Regions from separate parts of the Marinomonas sp. FW-1 genome, predicted to be linked through region 1. Evidence: predicted binding sites of a transcription regulator. Region 1 holds the regulator's gene; each other region holds the start of a gene.
What was found. The regulator PhoB, encoded in region 1, activates phosphate uptake and scavenging genes when phosphate is short. The targets are predictions, from matches to a motif close to TGTCATANNNNTGTCANA.
Positions count from the first base shown of each region.

Region 1 (4,452 bases):
TACAGCTCTTTATAGGAACCATATAAATGGGCTTCTTCAGGGATGTGCACAGACAGTGAATGCGAGTCTTTGAGGATAGGTCCCATAGCACTGGTGATAGAGCTTATGATGCTGGATACTTTGTGCCATTGATTTTCTTCACGCTTGTCGTTGCTTTCTAAGCGTGAAAGCAACAACAGATCTTCGATAAGCTGTTCCATACGTTCTGACTGCTCAGACATATTGACGATGCCTTTCTGCATACTCACTGGCAAGCTATCACGAAACATATCGAGGGTTTCTAAATACCCTTTAATTACGGTCAGTGGCGTTTTTAATTCATGGGACGCGTTGGCGACAAAGTCTTTACGCATCTGTTCTAGTAAGTGCAAACGCGTGACATCGCGAACAAAAATTAAGTGATCATTTTTGTCATACAAAGTGGTTTGAATTTCTAAATACACACCGTCTTTGGCGGGAGATTTGATGATTAAAGGCTCTCCGAAACGCTTTTGACTAAAATAACGGAAGAAATCTGGGTTGCGGACAATGTTGGTAATGACTTGGCCACGGTCTGTGTGACGAATTAAGCCAAGGAAATGCCCCGCAGAATTGTTCCACCATTCTAAATTGCCTTGATTGTCTGCCATGATCACGCCTTCTTTTAAGGCCGTGGTCGAGCTTTCAATGCGTGTTAATGCTTGGCGCATGCGACGTTTAGATTTACGTTGTTTTTTCTGCAGACGATAGACTGCATCAAACACATCCCCCCAAATGCCACTGGCTTCTGGGGGCGCTGCACGCCCTGAATACCGTAACCAATTATGGAATTGATAAAGCTGATACAGCTGCCAATACAAAGACGCCAAAACATACAGCAGCAAAACACCTAACAATTGCCCAATAATGAGACCGATGACAACGCAGGCTGCTAACCCTGCTAGCCAACTAAGAATAGTGTTTCGCCAAATGGTTTTCATACGGACCTTTTTGCTGAAAAGCGGTAGCCTGTTCCTCGTACAGTTTGTATCAAGAAATCATGGGTACTACCAATGGCTTTGCGTAAGCGACGGATATGGACGTCTACCGTACGCTCTTCAACGTACACGTTACCACCCCATACCTGATCTAATAATTGTGCTCTAGAATAAGCGCGCTCTTGGTGAGTCATTAAGAATTTGAGCAAACGGTATTCTGTTGGCCCCATTTCCAAAGGGCGACTACCAATGGTGACACGTTGGCTGATTGGGTCAAGCGTTAGACCTTCGATTTCGATCGGTTCATCAACACCCTGTGGTGTTGCGCGACGCAATACGGCTTTTAGACGTGCGACCAGCTCTCTTGGTGAAAAAGGCTTGGTAATATAATCATCGGCACCGACTTCTAAGCCTTGTATTTTATTATCTTCTTCGCCTTTCGCCGTCAGAATAATGACGGGAATTTCAGCCGTGGTTGTATCTTTTTTCAAGCGGCGTGTTAATTCGATACCGCTGCCGCCAGGCATCATCCAATCGACAAGCACTAGGTCTGGTCGATGATCCACAATGATCTCATGGGCTTGCTGGATATTTTCGGCTTCCAAATACTCGTAGCCCGCCATTTCAAGGGCGATGGCTATCATTTCGCGTATGGAAGATTCATCATCAATAATTAATACTTTTTTACCGGTCACAGGATTCATCCTCATCTCAGGAACGGTTTTATTAAAGCGATCAATTGTGACAATTCGGTTACATTGTCACAACTTTGCCACATATTACATTAAATAGCTTAGTACTAGGCCAATAAAGACGCAGTATCCAATGCGGTTATTGTCTAAGAAAGAACGAAAGCAAGCTTGCCTATCGCGCTCTTTTGCTTGTTTAAATTGTTGATAGAACAATCCAACACAGACAACAAGGGACACAAAGTATAACCAATGTAGCCCAGCGAGTAGGCCAATCCAAGTCAATAAAGACAAGGTTAGTCCTTGTAGGCAAACAATGACGAATAAATCATGGCGACCAAACAAAATCGCAGTAGATTTAATACCCACTTTTAGGTCATCCGGACGGTCTGTCATTGCATAATAGGTGTCGTAAGCGATTGTCCAAAAGCAGTTTGCGACAAACAGCATCCATAGCTCGGGATCGGTTAAATCACCTCCCTGAGCGCTGTAGGCCATGGGAATGGCCCATGAAAAGGCTAAGCCAAGAAATAACTGTGGCAGATGTGTGTAGCGTTTCATAAACGGGTACAGAGCAGCCAGACCTAAACCTGCAAACGACAATAGAATCGTTCTTAGGTCAGTAAAGAGAACCAAGATAAAACTCAAAATAGACAAAGCACAGAAGAGGAGAAGTGCTTCTTTTTCAGACACTCGCCCCGACGGTAACGGGCGGTTTTTCGTACGTTCAACATGACCGTCGACCTTCCTATCAGCGTAGTCGTTAATCACACAACCTGCTGAACGCATACTAAAAACACCTAAGACAAAAATAATCACCAGATGCCACTGCGGCATGCCGTCGGCGGCCAGCCATAAAGCCCATAAAGTGGGCCACATGAGTAAAAATGAGCCAATAGGGCGGTTGAATCGTGTTAATTCTGCGTAGTCTTTAAGTTTGTTCATACTATTCCAAACGGTGATTTTAGCTGGTGTATTTCATCAAAAAAAGCTTCATTAACCAATATCCCAGGACCAAATTGGTGGAAGACAGAGCGCCGCGCCCAAAGTGATTGGGGCTGGTTTGGAAACATATGTTTCGGTAATTGAGTGACTTCGATAGCGCTCCGCTTGAGCTGCCTATGTTGGAACAAATAGCCGCCTAATGGCTTGTTTTGTAGATGTTTTACTTGTCGCCAATGTCCTTTCAAGGACTTTGCAGGAATAACTGAGCGAGCATAAATCACGGCGATTCCGTCAACCTTGAGCAGTACTGTGCGAATACGTGCTGCGTCTCTTGGGCTGAGTTTTAGGCGCTTTCGTTCTCTTACTGTGGGCGTTCCCCAAGCGTCATCAAGGACTTCAACAGTTAATGCTCCCACGCTGTGTAGTTTTGCGGTAAGGGAGTCTTGTGTGATCAGCCAAGGCCAAAGCTTTTTCGGCACTTTCATTTTATTAATTTGATGTACTGGAGACCAGCGATAGTCAAACTGTTGTGCGGCAGATGGGTTCATTACCGCCTGAGGCATCTTCGTCATATGAGATTAAGCGTTCATTTTGTTGATTAAGGCGACCATTTTATGCAACTCGGCAGACTTCTGATAAATCGCATCACGGCAGCCTTCTGCTTCTTCCAGCGTCAATCCGATTTCGACTAACACCGATGGCTCTATGGGATTGTTATGGCGTAGCTGATTAGAGACAAACAGTAATTTCGCTAATATCGCGTGTTCTCCATAGTAGTGAGGCTTTTTACTGTATCTTATCGCCATCCAAATGTTGTCCGGTAGACTCCAGTAACGCAGTAGCCAAGAACCCAGTTGCTCTTTGGTGAAATGCAAAATTTGCATCTCAACCAGTTCAGACGGCAAGTGTGCATTTGCTTCTTGGTAGCGTGAAAGAATGGAAAAGTGTGGTGGTAAAATAGTGCTAATGCCCAAGTAGCCAAAATTATGTAACAAGCCGGCAAGATAAGCATGGCCAAGTTTAGGGCGATTTTGCATCGGCATGGCTTTCACCAATGACTCCATTAATACAGCATTGGACACGGAGTCTAGCCAGAAGTCTTCATAGTGACGTGGGCCATCTTCAGGTGGTTGAAAGCCATTCCCCATGGATAAGCCAAGCGCTAGGTTCATCACCATGTCGTAGCCTAATACGCGTATGATGGCATCTTCTACGGACTCTATAGAACCTGGAGCGCCATAGTAGGGTGATGATGCCCAGCTAATAACTTGAGCCGCCAAGCTTGGATCGAGGGCTATGACGTCACACAACTCATCCGTTCCCGCGGATTGATCAGTAGAAAGGCGGATAATTCGGTGAGAGGACGCGGGTAAAGGCGGAATTTCTAATGTTTCTTCAATACGTTGTTTAAGACGGATGGACTGAAACCGGCCAAGCGCCTGAAGAATTTGTTCTTCATCGTGCTCGTGATTATCAACAGGGCGGTTGATGAGTGAGGTATCAATAGAAATAGCTTCAAAACGATTAAGAGGGCCCGAAAACATCGACTCTAATTCAACAGATGTAATGTCGTGATAGGCACCATCCACTTTTGTACGAATCGAAAATACGGCCTCTTTTAACATGCTTGCTTCTAAAATGGTGGTCACACTGTTTGGTTTAATCAGTGGGTCACCAGAGCTGTGGTAATGATTAACCGGCTCAAAACGGCGTTTCGTCAGCCGTGATACCGCGGATATATCCAGCATATTGCTCTCAGGGAAAATAACCTGCAAACGACCAGTGTGATCGGCTAGATGTACTACGCGTAATCTAGGGGTTGTTTTAGGGTTGATGGAAGCGCCCATGTATTTTCCTGTAGT
Region 1 is NZ_CP025987.1:3,891,305-3,895,756, reverse strand. It holds gene phoR (phosphate regulon sensor histidine kinase PhoR) at 1-959, opposite strand, end outside; gene phoB (phosphate regulon transcriptional regulator PhoB) at 956-1,651, opposite strand; gene ubiA (4-hydroxybenzoate octaprenyltransferase) at 1,736-2,590, opposite strand; gene C1X04_RS18050 (chorismate lyase) at 2,587-3,162, opposite strand; gene C1X04_RS18045 (HDOD domain-containing protein) at 3,169-4,437, opposite strand.

Region 2 (4,452 bases), 500 kb from region 1:
GGGGGAAATCGGCGTCAAATCGGACGAGGGTAAAGGGGCCACTTTTTGGTTCCGTATACCATTTGAAACACGTGCTTTGCCTGCTAAAGACGCGCCGCTAATGCCCAAATTTAAGGCGACGTTAGTGTATATTAATGACACTGGTCGAGAGTATGTTAGTGGGTTACTTGACTCGCTTGGTATTGCTCACAACGTATGCTGCGATCTTACACAAGCCTTGTCTGAAAAAGAGGTGATGGGTCAGTTTGTGTTCTTGGATGCCGATGCTTTAGCGGCTGGAAGCCAGTCTGATGTGTTGGCATGGGAGGCCGTTTGTGCGGATAAATCGGTGCCGCAAATTTTATTGCATGGGTGTTCCGATGTAGAGCCTGAGAAAGGGAAATACATCGATAGGTTAACTAAGCCTGTTTTTATCCGGTCTTTGTTGAAAGTATTAGAGAATATAAAACCTGTATTGGAAGGAGAGGAGATAATGACTGCGAAAGAAACGGAAAACACACCAGAAGGGCGTCCTGTCTTTAATGCCAAGGTTTTGTTAGCAGAAGATAATTTAACCAATCAGATTGTGGCTAAAGGATTATTAAACTTATATGGCGTCGAGGTTGTGGTGGCTAGTGATGGTCAAAAAGCCGTGGAAGAAGCCCAAGCCACTAAGTTTGATATGATCTTTATGGATTGTCAGATGCCAGAAATGGACGGTTATGAAGCAACACGGGTGATTCGTCAATCGACAGGGGGCGCAACGCCGTCTGATGTTGCGATTGTCGCGCTTAGTGCCAATGCGATGAAAGGCGATGAAGACGAATGTTTTGCTGCTGGTATGAATGACCATATTGCAAAACCGATTTCACAGGAAAAGTTAACAGCGATTCTTACAAAGTGGCTTTCATAAGGCGATATGTTGAATATGCTCATAGATATAGGGATTTTTCGTGATGATTGAGCCGCAAGTGTTTGATAGCACCGATTACAGTAATCGCCTAGCCTGCAATGAAGAATTGATGGCGCTGGTGGCTGCTGAGTTTATTAAGGAAGCACAAGGCTTATTGGACATATTGCATGCGCATATTGTTAACCAAGAGTGGGGGGAATTTTCATTAGTGGCGCACCGTTTAAGAGGCGCTGCATTAGAAGTGTCTGGTAATCGTTTTTGTAAGCTGATTGCAGAAATGGAAATGCTCTATAAGCAGGGCAGTGTTGAGGTAATTTCATCCCGTTATGGCATGTTAAAAGAAGAATTCGACGCGCTTGTCTATGCGCTTAAACAACACGTTTTACATTAATTCCTTCCCTTCATTTTTCTCATTATCCACAGGTATGGCTGTTTTTATACAGCTGTACCGGGTGATTTCGTTGGCTTAATTTTATCCTTTCTTCGGTTTTTGGTTTCATTTGAATGTTTATTGTATTTCAAATGAAACCTATTTATCATCAAAGTGAAATATTTTCTTTCTATAGTGGTTCTTTCTTTTCTAATAAAAACTCATTGTGAGGAACACGGAAATGCATAATTTGAAGTTAGCGTCAGTTGTTATTGGTTTATCTATGGCAAGTTCAGCCTTTGCTGCCACGCAGGTGGAATGGTGGCATGCAATGGGTGGTGCAAATGGTGAAAAGGTCAACGAGATTGCCAAAGCCTTTAATGATTCACAAAGCGATTATGAAGTAAAACCTGTCTATAAAGGCAACTATACCGAAACGATGACGTCAGCGATTGCTGCGTTTCGTGCGAAACAGCAGCCTGCCATTGTGCAAGTATTCGAAGTGGGTACGGCGAGCATGATGGCGGCCGAAGGCGCGATTTATCCTGTCTACAAATTGATGAAAGATTCAGGTCAGGCATTTGATGAAAGTGCTTACTTGAGCGCCGTGACGGGTTATTACTCGAACACTGACGGCGAAATGCTTTCTATGCCTTTCAACAGTTCCACACCTGTTTTGTATTACAACAAAGATCTGTTCAAAAAAGCAGGCATTAGCCAAGCGCCTAAAACATGGCAAGAAGTAGAAAGTGTGTCGAAGAAATTGTTGGCGTCTGGCGTTAGCTGTGGCTTTACAACCGCTTGGCAGTCTTGGGTGCAATTGGAAAACCTAAGCGCTCGTCATAATGTTCCTTTTGCAACGTTGGAAAACGGCTTTGCAGGTCTGGGTACAGAATTTAAATTTAATGGTCCTTTGCAAGTTGCTCATATAGAAAAAATGGGCGAATGGCAAAAGAGTGGCATTTTTAGTTACTCTGGCCGCACCAACGATGGCGCTGCAAAATTCTACAGCCAAGAATGCGCAATGTTTACTGAGTCCTCAGCTGGTTACGCGGGCATTAAACGTAACGCGACATTCGACTTTGGTGTGAGTGAACTTCCATATTGGGAAGGAAAGGTTAAGCAGCCTTCCAACACCATTATCGGCGGCGCATCTTTGTGGGTGCTGCAAGGTCATTCTAAAGAAGAATATAAAGGCGTGGCTTCTTTCCTAAGCTATTTGTCTAAAGCGTCTGTGCAGGCGGACTGGCATCAGTTCTCTGGTTATTTGCCAATTACTAAAGCGGCCTATGATTTGACCAAAGAGCAAGGCTTCTACAAGGCGAACCCAGGCACAGAAACCGGCGTTAAGCAAATGACGACAGGCACTCCTACGGCCAATACGAAAGGTTTGCGTTTTGGCAACTTTGTACAGGTTCGTGGCATTATCGATGAGGCTTTAGAGTCTGTCTGGAGCGGTAAAGTAGACGCACAAACAGCTCTTAATACGGCTGTTGAACGTGGTAATGCGCAACTGCGTCGATTTGAAAAAGCGAACAAGTAAATAAAAATCGCGCCCTTATGTTTTTTGCATAGGGGCGTTTTTTCTTTCTGAGTTGGCTCGTTTTTTTATTTGTTGTTCTCTTTTGTTTGGATTGTCCGATGACAGTTACCTTTCCTCAAAAAGGCCTACCTTGGCTGTTGTTGTTACCACAATTGTTGGTCACAGCGATTTTCTTTCTTTGGCCTGCTGAACAAGCCTTAGAACAAGCGTTTTATCAAGAAGACGCCTTTGGCTTGAGTCGTGAATTTATCGGTTTGGAAAACTTTATCGATTTGTTTACCGACCCTTTGTATTACCAGTCTATGTTAACGACCTTGGTATTCAGTTTTTCCGTTGCCATTGTGGGCATGTCGCTGGCGCTGTTTTTAGCTGTGATGGCGGACCGTGTGATTCGTGGCAAGTTAGCGTATCAAACATTATTGATTTGGCCATACGCTGTCGCGCCAGTATTGGCGGGTGTGTTGTGGTGGATTTTATTTGATCCGAGCATGGGGCCGATTGCCCTGTGGTTGAAGTCGGCGGGTGTCGACTGGAATCATTATCTTGATGGCAACCAAGCGATGATCTTAGTGGTGATTGCCTCGACCTGGAAGCAAATTAGCTATAACTTTTTATTCTTCCTAGCGGGTTTGCAAGCGGTGCCGCGTTCGCTTATTGAAGCGGCTGCGATTGACGGTGCCAGCCCTTTTAAGCGGTTTTGGACGATTGTATTTCCGCTCTTGTCTCCGACGACCTTTTTCCTATTGGTTGTTAATCTAGTTTATGCCTTCTTTGAAACTTTCGGTGTGATTGATGCGACGACCAAAGGTGGTCCAGGGCAAAGCACCACAACCCTAGTTTATAAAGTGTTCGATGACGGTTTTGTTGGTTTGGATCTTGGCGGGTCGGCAGCGCAATCTGTTGTGCTGATGGCGATTGTCGGTTTGATGACAGTTATTCAATTTCGTTTTATTGAGCGTAAGGTGCAGTACTCATGATCGAAAATCGACCTTGGTTAACTTTTGCTAGCCACGCGACATTATTGCTGGGTATTGGCTTGGTTGCATTACCCGTTTGGATGGCACTGGTGGCGTCGACGCATCCTGCTTCGGCATTTGGTGTTGGGCACATTCCCTTATGGTTTGGCGATGCCGGTGCAGAAACATGGGGAACGGTGTTGTTTGAAGAGGCCGGTAACGGCGTCGATACGCCAGTCTGGTTTATGATGCTGAACTCTCTGATCATGGCGCTTGGTATTACCTTCGGTAAAATCATCATTTCCTTGTTATCAGCGTACGCCATTGTGTTCTTTCGCTTTCCGTTTCGTAACCTGTGTTTTTGGATCATCTTCATGACCTTGATGTTGCCAGTTGAAGTGCGGATTGTGCCAACCTACGAGGTGGTGGCGAATTTGGACCTTCTCAATAGCTATACAGGGTTAACGCTGCCTTTGATTGCCAGTGCAACCGCGACGTTTTTGTTCCGTCAATGCTTTTTGAGTATTCCTGGCGAGCTGGTGGAAGCGGCGCGAATCGATGGTGCTGGGCCATGGCGTTTCTTCTTTGACATCTTGCTGCCTTTGTCGAGAACCAATATCGCGGCCTTGTTTGTGATCTTGTTTATTTATGGCTGGAATCAATATCTATGGCCTTTGTTGATTACGACAGA
Region 2 is NZ_CP025987.1:429,326-433,777, forward strand. It holds gene C1X04_RS01970 (ATP-binding protein) at 1-892, shown strand, start outside; gene C1X04_RS01975 (Hpt domain-containing protein) at 936-1,283, shown strand; gene ugpB (sn-glycerol-3-phosphate ABC transporter substrate-binding protein UgpB) at 1,504-2,805, shown strand; gene ugpA (sn-glycerol-3-phosphate ABC transporter permease UgpA) at 2,904-3,782, shown strand; gene ugpE (sn-glycerol-3-phosphate ABC transporter permease UgpE) at 3,779-4,452, shown strand, end outside.
Region 2: ugpB (sn-glycerol-3-phosphate ABC transporter substrate-binding protein UgpB) is a predicted target of PhoB. The motif match lies at 1,427-1,444, and genes of this name have one in related genera.

Region 3 (4,452 bases), 1.2 Mb from region 1:
ACGTTTTTCTTTTCTTTTTGTTTAGGGCTTTATCCTTTGATCTCCACGGCTAATATCACCATGCAATTTGGCGCAACGCCATTGTTCGAAAACATCTCTGCAAAATTCGGTAACGGTAATCGCTATGGCTTAATAGGCGCGAATGGATGTGGCAAGTCTACTTTCATGAAAATCCTCAGTGGGGCGCTGACGCCAACGTCTGGTAACGTGTCTATCACGCCTGGTGAAAAAGTCGGTACCTTAAGTCAGGATCAGTTTGCTTTTGAAGAATACACGGTTGTCGATGCGGTTATTATGGGCGATGTGGCGCTATGGAAGGTTAAGCAAGAGCGAGATGCGATTTATGCTAAACCAGAAATGAGCGAAGAAGACGGCATGCGTGCTGGTGAGCTAGAAGCTGAATTTGCTGAAATGGATGGTTACAGTGCAGAAAGTCGCGCAGGCGACATTTTATTGGAAGCGGGCATCGCAGAAGAATTTCATTTTGGCTTAATGAGTCAAGTTGCACCGGGTTGGAAACTTCGTGTTTTGCTAGCACAGGCATTGTTTGCTAATCCTGATATTTTGTTGCTAGATGAACCAACTAACAACTTGGATATCCATACCATTAACTGGTTAGCAGGTGTGTTAAATCAACGTAAATGCACCATGATTATCATCTCCCACGACCGTCACTTTTTAAACTCTGTGTGTACTCACATGGCGGATATCGACTTTGGTGAGTTGCGTATTTACCCAGGTAACTACGAATATTTCATGGAAGCCTCGTCTTTGATTCGTGAACAATTATTAACTGAAAATGCGAAGAAGAGTGCAGAAATGGACGATCTTCAAGCCTTTGTTAATCGTTTCTCGGCCAATGCTTCTAAGGCAAAGCAAGCCAGCTCACGGGCGAAAAAGTTAGAAAAAATCGAATTGGCGGAAGTAAAACAGTCGAGCCGTATGACGCCTTCTTTGACCTTCAAGCAAGACAAGAAGCTTCATCGTCATGCGTTGATCTTAGAAGATTTGGGGCATGGCTTTGATGAATTGCTGTTTACCGGCGGCAATATGATTCTAGAGGCGGGCTCTCGGTTAGCGATTATTGGTGAAAACGGTGCAGGTAAAACCACATTCTTACGTTGCTTGATGAAAGAGCTAGAAGCCAAGCAGGGTGAAGTGAAATGGGCTGAAAACGCGGTAATTGGTTACTGTCCACAAGACAGCACCGAAGACTTCGATTGCGATTTGACATTATTTGATTGGATGTCGAAATGGCGTACTGCGAAACATGATGATCTTAAAGTTAGAGCTATGTTGGGGCGCTTGCTCTTTACGGCAGATGACTTCAATAAAAAAGTACGCGTTTGTTCGGGTGGTGAGAAAAACCGCTTGTTATTTGGTAAGTTGATGATGATGGACCTAAACGTTTTAGTGATGGATGAGCCGACTAACCATATGGATATGGAAGCAATTGAAGCGTTAAACAACGCCTTGTTAGATTTTGATGGCACCTTGATCTTTGTTAGTCACGATAGGGCGTTTGTCTCCTCTTTGGCAAATCGAGTGATTGAAATTAAGGGACAAAAGGTTATTGATTTCCAAGGGACTTATGACGAATATTTGGCTCATCAAGGCTAACCTTAGATAGATTTTACCTCTGTTTAAAGCCACTTACTGAATGTCAGTAAGTGGCTTTTTTGTTTTATACTGATGACTGTTTTGACGCATGATAAGGACGCTATTTTGGATTCAACATCACTTAAACAATATCTGCTTTCTAAACCTGAGGCAGAAGAATATTACCCATTCGATGATTATACGGCCGTGTTCAAAGTACAGGGAAAGATGTTTGCATTGTTAATAAAGAAACAGGGTGCGCCACTCTTAAACCTGAAATGCCTTCCAGATCATGCTATTGAGTTGCGTGATATTTTTACTGATGTCATTCCTGCTTATCACATGAATAAACGACATTGGAATTCGATTGTTCTGTCTGGTGAATTGCCTATGGGCGAAATTCAAAGGCAAATCGATCACTCCTACAGTTTGGTGGTTAAGGGGTTAAAAAAGTCTATACGAGAAGGCTTAGAAGTTCGACACGGAAAGTCGAATTTGTACTCCGAAATAATGGCTGAAAACAACCACAAGCAACATTGATCTATTGTATAAATGCGACTGCTGGCTTTAGGCTTATCCATACTATTTTTTAAAGCGTATATTTTTTCTACGGGTTGAGTGATAACCATCCTTTCCTATGTAATCCTGCCTATAAATCATAATTTCTCAACACTGTCATTTTCATGTCATCTTTTCTCGGTAAGTTACTTTTCAGTTTCCTTGCCAGAGGAAGAGTGACATGAGCAATACCAAAAAAGAGTATGCCTAGGTATCAATCTCGCCAATGGCTATTTTTAATCATTAATAGGGCAGTGTTATGAGCATTAAAAACGATAGAAAGCTAGGATTTGATGAGTTAGATGAATTGGTGCGTCCCGCTCCTGAAGTGGTCGAATTTGAAGAAGTTGCGCATAAAATGGTGTCACGTCGTGGCTTTTTAAGTGGTGGTGCAGCAGTCGGTGCCGGAGCTTTCGTCATGGGCTCAACAACATTAGCAGCAAGTAAAGCACTTGCCGCAGGAAGCACAGAATCACGCCTTGCATTTACCAAGGTGGCAGCTAATACGTTAGATACTGTGACTGTCCCTGAAGGTTATAAATGGGAGGTTTTGGCCTCTTGGGGTGATCCTTTATTCAGTAATGCTCCTGCTTTTAACGCCGCTACAGGTGGTACTGGCGCTTCACAAGAATTGGCCTTTGGCGATCATAATGATGGCATGGCGTTCTTTTCTAAAGATGGCAAACAAATTATGGCCATCAACAACGAATACACTAATGAAAAAACGCTTCATGCTAATCGTGCTGATGGCATGCCTGCTAATGCTGATGATGTGCGTAAAAACAAAGCGGCTCACGGCGTGTCTATTATTGAAGTAGCAGAGCGCGGCGGAAAATGGGGGATTGTTCAGGATTCTCCTTACAATCGTCGAATCACGGCGGATACGGAAATGGACATTACAGGACCTGCTCGTGGTCATAAATGGCTACAAACCTCAGAAGATCCTAAAGGGCTGGTTGCCAAAGGAACTTGGAATAACTGTGGTAATGGACAAACGCCTTGGGGTACCTATTTGACGTGCGAAGAGAACTTTAATGGTTACTTCAGTGCAAGTGACAAGAACTACAAAATGCCCGAAGCGTTTAAGCGTTACGGCGTGAGTACGGAAGGTCGTTATAACTGGGCGATGGCGGACGATCGCTTTGATCTTGTCAAAGAGCCTAATGAGCCAAATCGTTTCGGTTACATTGTTGAAATCGATCCATTAGATCCGACTTCTCGCCCGAAAAAACGTACTGCTTTAGGTCGCTTTAAACATGAAAATGCCGAATTAACTATTGCTGCGAACGGTCACGTTGTTGTTTATCTTGGCGATGATGAGCGTGGCGAATTTCTGTATCGTTTTATCTCCAAGCATAAATACTTGGCTGGTGGTAATAATCGCGACCTACTGGAAGAAGGGACTCTTTACGTTGCCAAATTCCATGATAATAACCGCGGCGAGTGGTTAGCGTTAACGCCTAAGACAACGGGAATGACGGAGGCTGAAATTGCCATTCATACCCGTATGGCGGCTTCTAAAGTGGGAGCGACTACGATGGACCGTCCAGAGTGGGTGGCGTCTCACCCGCATAAAACAGAAGTGTATTGCTCATTGACGAACAACAAAAACCGTGGAGTTAAGCCAAATGCAGGTGGAGATGCTACGCCAGCTGGTGGTCCAAACCCGCGAGTTAAAAACAACTTTGGTCAAATCGTGCGTTGGATGCCAATGGACGCAGATCATACTCACAAGGAATTTAAGTGGGATTTGTTTGTATTAGCTGGTAACCCAGCGGTTTATGACGATGCGAATGCGGGTTCTCAAAACATTAATCAAGACAATATGTTTAACTCGCCAGATGGTCTGAAGTTTGATTCTAAAGGCTTATTGTGGATTCAAACAGACGGCAATTACTCAAACGAAAATGGTTTCAAAGGACAAGGTAATAACCAGATGTTGGTTGGGGATCCTGAGACTGGCGAAATTCGTCGATTCCTAGTGGGTCCAAAAGAATCTGAGATTACTGGCTTGGCTTGGAACGCGGCTAAGACCACTATGTTTATTAGTATTCAGCATCCGGGTGAAGGTGGGAATTCACATTGGCCTGATGGAGGACTTTCAGTTCCTCGTTCTAGTGTCATTGCTATATCGCGCGAAGACGGTGCCGTGCTCGGCTAAGATCTTGTGTTGCAAATAGTTTTTAGCACTTTAAAGCCAGTATAGTTAATATGCTGGCTTTTTTTATGCCTTTTTTAGGGGGGATAAAATGAGCAAATTATGATTTAAGTCATAGCTCCTATAAGAGTTTTTTA
Region 3 is NZ_CP025987.1:1,082,115-1,086,566, forward strand. It holds gene C1X04_RS05065 (ABC-F family ATPase) at 37-1,620, shown strand; gene C1X04_RS05070 (MmcQ/YjbR family DNA-binding protein) at 1,726-2,139, shown strand; gene C1X04_RS05075 (PhoX family phosphatase) at 2,417-4,318, shown strand.
Region 3: C1X04_RS05075 (PhoX family phosphatase) is a predicted target of PhoB. The motif match lies at 2,273-2,290, and genes of this name have one in related genera.